2 regions of the Achromobacter sp. FW305-C-28 genome follow, and region 1 is predicted to be linked to the other one. Evidence: riboswitches for the same ligand, from Rfam matches in the RefSeq annotation. Region 1 holds a riboswitch; the other holds the start of a gene.

Evidence for each region. Region 1 has a riboswitch for glycine ahead of gcvT (glycine cleavage system aminomethyltransferase GcvT). Riboswitches for the same ligand answer to the same signal wherever they lie in the genome.
Region 2: another riboswitch for glycine. It lies ahead of AC3WMR_RS12230 (D-amino acid dehydrogenase); the one in region 1 lies ahead of gcvT (glycine cleavage system aminomethyltransferase GcvT).

What each region holds. Positions count from the first base shown of each region.
Region 1 covers NZ_JBYSYL010000010.1:54,791-58,189, reverse strand. Annotated here, with positions in the region: gene AC3WMR_RS22555 (superoxide dismutase) at 1-225, shown strand, start outside; gene AC3WMR_RS22550 (ZIP family metal transporter) at 253-1,146, shown strand; glycine riboswitch at 1,246-1,340, shown strand; glycine riboswitch at 1,373-1,495, shown strand; gene gcvT (glycine cleavage system aminomethyltransferase GcvT) at 1,583-2,683, shown strand; gene gcvH (glycine cleavage system protein GcvH) at 2,779-3,156, shown strand; gene gcvP (aminomethyl-transferring glycine dehydrogenase) at 3,254-3,399, shown strand, end outside.
Region 2 covers NZ_JBYSYL010000004.1:29,429-32,827, forward strand. Annotated here, with positions in the region: gene AC3WMR_RS12225 (sulfite exporter TauE/SafE family protein) at 120-863, shown strand; gene AC3WMR_RS12230 (D-amino acid dehydrogenase) at 867-2,096, opposite strand; glycine riboswitch at 2,141-2,231, opposite strand; glycine riboswitch at 2,233-2,323, opposite strand; gene ampC (class C beta-lactamase) at 2,487-3,399, shown strand, end outside.

The DNA.
Region 1 (3,399 bases):
TGGGCCTGGCTGTCCGTCACCCCGGCCGGCAAGCTGGTGGTGGAAAGCAGCGCCAACCAGGACAGCCCGCTGATGCAGGGCAACACCCCGATCCTGGGCCTGGACGTCTGGGAGCACGCCTACTACCTGAAGTACCAGAATCGCCGGCCGGAATACATCGGCGCCTTCTACAATGTCGTCAATTGGCCCGAGGTGGCGCGCCGCTACGCCGCCGCCATCGGCTGATCCGGCATTGCGCGAGGGCAGCGTTCCATGAACACATTCAGCCGTCATCGCATCCGGCCCGCAGCCACCAGCGTCAGTGTATGGACGCTGGCGGTGCTGGTCGCCTGCCTGGGCCTGCATCAGTTGTGGGTCTACTTCGACGCGAACGCGCCGCATGTGGCGGACGCGCTGCTGGGCGGCATGGTCGCCGCCGGCGCCACCGCGGCGGGCACGCTGCCCATACTTTTCGCGCGCACCATTCCCCAGAAAATGCAGGACAGCATGTTCGGCTTCGGCGCCGGCGTGATGCTGGCGGCCAGTGCGTTCTCGCTGGTCGCCCCGGGCATCGCGGCAGCCGAATCGCAGGGCGCCGGCCCCTGGGGGGCCGGGCTGACCGTCGGCGCGGCCATCCTGCTGGGCGCGGCCGCGCTGCTGCTGATGGATCGGCTGCTGCCGCATGAACACTTCATCAAGGGCCGCGAGGGCATCGAGGCGCACCGGCTGCGCCGCACCTGGCTGTTCGTCTTCGCCATTACCTTGCACAACCTGCCCGAAGGCCTGGCCATCGGCGTGGGCTACGCCGGCAACGATCCGGTGCGCGGCACCGCGCTGGCCACTGGCATCGCCATCCAGGACATTCCCGAAGGGCTGGTGGTGGCCGTGGCGCTGATTGCGGCCGGCTACAAGCGCTCGTTCGCGGTGGCGCTGGGCATGTTGTCCGGGCTGGTCGAGCCCGTCGGCGCCGTGCTGGGCGCCGCCGTCGTGGGCTGGTCGGCGGCCATGTTGCCCTGGGGGCTGGGGTTCGCGGCGGGAGCCATGCTGTTCGTGATCAGCCATGAAATCATTCCCGAATCGCACCGCAAGGGGCATGAGGTCTACGCCACCTGCGGCTTGATGCTGGGTTTCGTGCTGATGATGCTGCTGGACACGGCGCTGGGCTAGGGGCCGGGAGCCGGTTGCACGCCGGGGGCGCGCGCCGCGGTTGCAGGCCGCGCGGCGCTGGGCGAAGCCGGCGTTTCGCGGTATGCTTTCGGCGCTGTCACGCATGTTGCGGGAGAGAGCGGCTGTTAACCCGGCCGCCGCCGAAGGCGCAATTCGCCCGGAATCGCTCAGGTATCCCATACCGCACATGTTTGCCCTGTCGCGGTTTTCGCCGTGCGGATGGGCAAAACAGCACTCTGGAGAGACCTGGCGCCGCTGCCCAATCAGGGACATAGCGCGCAGCCCAGGCGCCGAAGGTGCAAACCCGCCACGCGGGGCAACTCTCAGGCAAAAGGACAGAGGGGCGGAAGATTCAGCCGTTGCGCGGGGGCTCATCGCCCGTCCGCCAGCGGCATTCCGTAACCCTGGCACCGCTGCCGCTCCGGAGTACCCGCGCATGTCCGCAACCCTCAAACGCACCCCGCTGGCCGACGAACACATCGCCTCTGGCGCCCGCATGGTCGATTTCGGCGGCTGGGACATGCCCCTGGCCTACGGCTCGCAACTGGAAGAACACCACGCGGTGCGCCAGGATGCCGGCATGTTCGACGTCTCGCACATGCTCAACGCCGACGTCACCGGCCCGGATGCCTTTGCCTTCCTGCAGTACCTGGTCGCCAACGACGTGGCCAAGCTGACGGTGCCGGGCAAGGCGCTCTATACCTGCATGCTGAACCCGCAGGGCGGCGTCATCGACGACCTGATCGTCTATTTCTTCGCCGCCGACCAATGGCGCGTGGTGGTCAATGCCGGCACCGCCGACAAGGACATGGCCTGGATGCAGCGCGTCAAGCAGGCTGGCAAGTTCGACGTCACCATCACGCCGCGCCGCGACCTGGCCATGATCGCCGTGCAGGGCCCCAATGCCCGCGCCAAGGTCTGGGCTGCGCGCCCCGCCTGGCAGGCCGCCAGCGAGCCGCTGACCCCGTTCGTGGCCGCCCGCATCGGCGACGACACCCTGGTGGCCCGTACCGGCTACACCGGCGAAGACGGTTTTGAAATCGTGCTGCCTGCTACGGAGGCCGTGCAGCTGTGGCGCGACCTGGTCGCCCAGGGCGTGCGCCCGGCTGGCCTGGGCGCGCGCGACACGCTGCGCCTGGAAGCCGGCATGAACCTGTACGGCCAGGACATGGACGAACTGACCCAGCCCGGGCAAGCCGCGCTGACCTGGACGGTTTCCCTGAAAAACCCCGAGCGCCGCTTCATCGGTCGCGATGCGCTGGAACAATTCGCCACGCCCGCCGCCTTCGTCGGCCTGAAGCTGCAGGAGCGCGGCGTCATGCGCGCCCACATGGCCGTGCGCACCGCGCAGGGCACCGGCGAGCTCACCAGCGGCACCATGTCGCCCACGCTGGGCGTATCGATCGGCTTTGCCCGCCTGCCGCAAGGCGTGGCCGTGGGCGATACGGTCGAGGTCGACATCCGCGGCAAATGGGTGCCCGCCCTGGTCTGCAAACTGCCGTTTGTCCGTAACGGCAAAGCCGTCGAACACTCGTAAACTCGAAGCTTCGCGCCGCAGGCCCCCGTGACGGGCGGGCCGCCGGCGCGAGGCGCGCAACACCATTCTTCTACTCGAATCCCTCAGGAGTTCCCATGAGTCTGCCCACCGATCGCAAGTACACCCAGTCCCATGAATGGGTCAAAGCCGAAGGCGACGTGTTTGTCGTCGGCATCACCGATACCGCCCAGGACCAACTGGGCGACCTGGTCTTCGTCGGCGACGTCAAGGTCGGCGCCAAGCTGAACGCGGGCGAAACCGCCGGGGTGGTCGAGTCGGTCAAGGCCGCCTCGGACATCTACGCCCCGGTCGCCGGCGAGATCGTTGCATTCAACGACGAACTCGAAAGCAACCCCAACCTGATCAACGAATCGGCCTTCACCGCCTGGATCTTCAAGATCAAGCCGGTCAACGCCGCCGATGCCGACAAGCTGCTGGACGCTGCCGGCTACGAAGCCGTCGCCAACGGCTAAGCCTGTCCGGACGGGCGGCGGCGCCAGGCGCCGCGCCCGTCCGCAAGATGCATCACCGTTCGTCCCCCGACGACACCTGCTACCCCGAGATCCCTCCATGTCGCGCGCCCTAGACACCCACACCGACTTCATTCCCCGCCACATCGGCCCCTCCGACGCCGACCAGGCCGCCATGCTCGCCGTGATCGGCAGCGCCAGCCTGGACGCCCTGATCGAAGAAGTCGTGCCGCCCAAGATCCGCAG
Region 2 (3,399 bases), on a different contig from region 1:
ATCGAAAACCTATTCCCTCATCAGCACTTCAAATAACCTTGCGCGCCGTACCTGCCTAGAATCCCCGGTCATGACAGCAAGAGGCCGCAACCGGCCCCGGAATCAAGGAGACAGCAGGGATGGATGCGGTATGGGTAGTGGCGCTTGGCGCGGCGGTGGCGGGCTTCGTGCAGGGGCTGTCGGGCTTCGCGTTCGGCATGGTGGCCATGTCGTTCTGGGCCTGGGTGCTGGACCCGCGTCTGGCCGCCGCGCTGGCCGTCTTCGGCGCCTTGACCGGGCAACTGCTGGCCGTGTTCTCGGTGCGCCGGGGCTTTGACTGGCAACTGCTGTGGCCTTTCCTGATCGGCGGCCTGGCCGGCATTCCGCTGGGCGTGCTGGTGCTGCCGCACCTGGACATGGACTGGTTCAAGGCGGTGCTGGGCGCCTTGCTGGCCTTGTGGTGCCCGGTCATGCTGATGTCGCAGCGGCTGCCGCGCATCGGCGGCAACCGCCTGGGCGATGGCGCCGTGGGTCTGGTCGGCGGCGTGCTGGGCGGCATCGGCGGTTTCGCGGGCAGCGTGCCCACGCTGTGGTGCACGCTGCGCGGCTTCAACAAGGACACGCAGCGCGCCGTGATCCAGAACTTCAACCTGGCCATGCTGTCGGTGACGATGGCCACCTACCTGGCCACCGGCATCGTCACCCGCGACATGGCACCCATGTTCGCCGTGGTGGCGCCGGCGATGCTGATCCCCACGCTGCTGGGCACCCGCCTGTACATCGGCATTTCCGAGGTGACGTTCCGGCGCACGGTGCTGGGGCTGCTGACGTGTTCAGGGCTGACCTTGCTGGCGTCGTCGGTGCCGCAGTTGCTGGCGCGGTAGGCGCTACGCCAGCGCGACCCCGTCCCGCACACTCGCCGCCAGCATCTGCGCCGTTGCTGCCGACAAGGTCCACCCCAGATGCCCATGCCCGGTGTTGTAGAACACGCCGGGCCGCTTGCCCGGGCCGACGCGCGGCATCATGTTGGGCGTCATGGGGCGCAGGCCGCACCAGGGCACCACGCGTGACGTGCGTACGCCGGGGAAGTGCTTGCGGGTCCAGTCCACCAGCGGCTGGATGCGTTCGGCGCGGATGTCCATGTTGAAGCCGTTGAATTCCGCCGTGCCGGCCACGCGGAAGCGGTCGCCCAGGCGGCTGGTGACGATCTTGGCGGCCTCGTCGAGCAGGCTGACGGTGGGGGCGGCGGCGCGGCTGTCGGGCTCGTCCAGGTGCACGCTGATGGAATAGCCCTTGACCGGGTAGATGTTCAACGAGTCGCCCAGCCGGCGCGCGAACTGGCGGCTGGCGGCCCCCGCGCAGATGACGATGGCGCTGGCCTCGTGCTGTTCGTGTTGCGTGCCGCCTTCGCGGGCAATGTCCAGCACGTAGGGCAGGCCGTCGCGGCTGATGGCGCGGATGTCGGCGTCCTGCTCGAAGCGCACGCCGCGGCGCTCGCAGGCACGGGCCAGGCCGCTGGTGAATTTGTGGATGTCGCCGGTGGCGTCGGACGGCGTGTAGAAGCCGCCATGGCACGCCGTTTGCAGCGCGGGTTCGATGGCGCGTGCTTCGTCGGGCGTGACCGCGTGGCGTTCCAGTCCGCCTTCGCGCAGCAGCGCGTTGGCGCGGCGTGCGGTCTCGAAGCTGGCGGCGTCGTGGTAGATGTGCAGGATGCCGCGCCGTTCCAGGTCGAAGTCGATGCCTTCTTCCTCGGCCATGGCGTACAGGTGCTGGCGCGCCTCGATGGCCAGCCGGGTGGTGGCGATGGTGTTCTGGCGGTAATTGCGGATCTGCCCCATGAACTGGGCCAGCCACGAATACTTGTGCCAGGAGAAGCGCGGGTTGAGCAGCAGCGGCGCATTGCGGCGGCCCAGCCAGCGCAGGCCCTTCATGACGGTGGCGGCGCTGTTCCAGACTTCGGCGTTGCTGGCGGACAGCTGGCCGCCGTTGGCATAGGACGTTTCCATGGCGGGATAGCGCTGGCGGTCGTAGACCGTGACGTCGTAACCCAGTTTGCTCAAGGCGTACGCAGACGTGACGCCGGTGATACCGGCGCCGATGATGGCGATGCGGGGCATGGTGGCTCCAGATAGCGTGGCTGCGGCCAACCGGCAGCAGCACCCCATCTGTCTTGGTACCTGAGAGCTTCACCCGGGCGGTGTGCGCCGCGGGATCCCCTTCGGTGGGCGCGCTTGGCGCCTCTCTCCAGATTGTCTACACCGCGCAGTCCTGTTGCCTGAGAGTTTCCGGGGCGGTTGCTCCGTCGGCGCCCGCCACGGGGGCGAGTCTCTTCTGCGGGGTTTTGAATCGACCGAAGCAGGATAGCCAAATTTTCGGCCGGGCGAGACTTAGGGTTAGTACTAGGATGTGCCAATTTCGTCCTACACTGGGCGCCATTCGGCCGGCGCCAGCCGGTGTGACGCGATAGGAAGAATGGCATGCGCCTGAGGGAAAGATTCCGTACTTCGATGTGGTTCCTGGCCCTGGCCGCAGGCGCCGGGCCCGCCCTGGCGGCGGGGCAGCCAGCGCCAGCGTCGTCCGCGCCCCGCGCACCCGTCGCTGCGGTGCCGCCGCAGGCTACTGATGAGGCGATCAACGCCGCCGTCGCCGAGGTCATGCGCCAGTACGACATCCCCGGCATGGCGATCGCCGTCACCCGCAACGGCGAGCAGCGCTTTTTCAACTACGGCGATGCCTCGCGCGCACCGCGCAAGCCGGTATCGCCCGACACGCTGTTCGAGCTGGGCTCGATCAGCAAGACTTTCACCGTGACGCTGGCGGGTTATGCAGAGGCCACGGGCAAACTGTCGTTGGGCGACACCCCCGCCAAGTACGTGCCCGAACTGCAAGGCAGCGCGTTCGCCAAGACCACGCTGGTCAACCTGGCCACGCACACGGCGGGCGGTTTTCCCTTGCAGGTGCCGGACGCCGTGCAGGACACGGCCCAGCTGATGGCCTACTTGAAGGCCTGGACGCCGCAATATGCGCCCGGCACGCACCGCACCTATGCCAACCCCAGCATCGGCATGCTGGGCGTCGCGGCCGCGCGCAGCCTGGGCCAGCCCTACGTGGCGGCGCTGGAGCAGGGCCTGTTGCCCAAGTTGGGCCTGCGCAGCACCTATGTGAACGTACCGCCTGAAAAAATGCCGGACTACGCCTGGGGCTACAACAAGCAGAACGCGCCGGTGCGGGTGAATCCGGGCGTGCTGGCGGACGAGGCCTATGGCGTGAAATCGACCGCCCGCGACATGATCCGCTTTGTCGAGGTGAACCTGGGCGTGGCGCCCGTGGAGGCCGCCATCCAGCGCGCGATCGCGGCCACGCACACGGGCTACTACCAATTGGGCGCGATGACGCAGGACCTGATCTGGGAGCAGTACC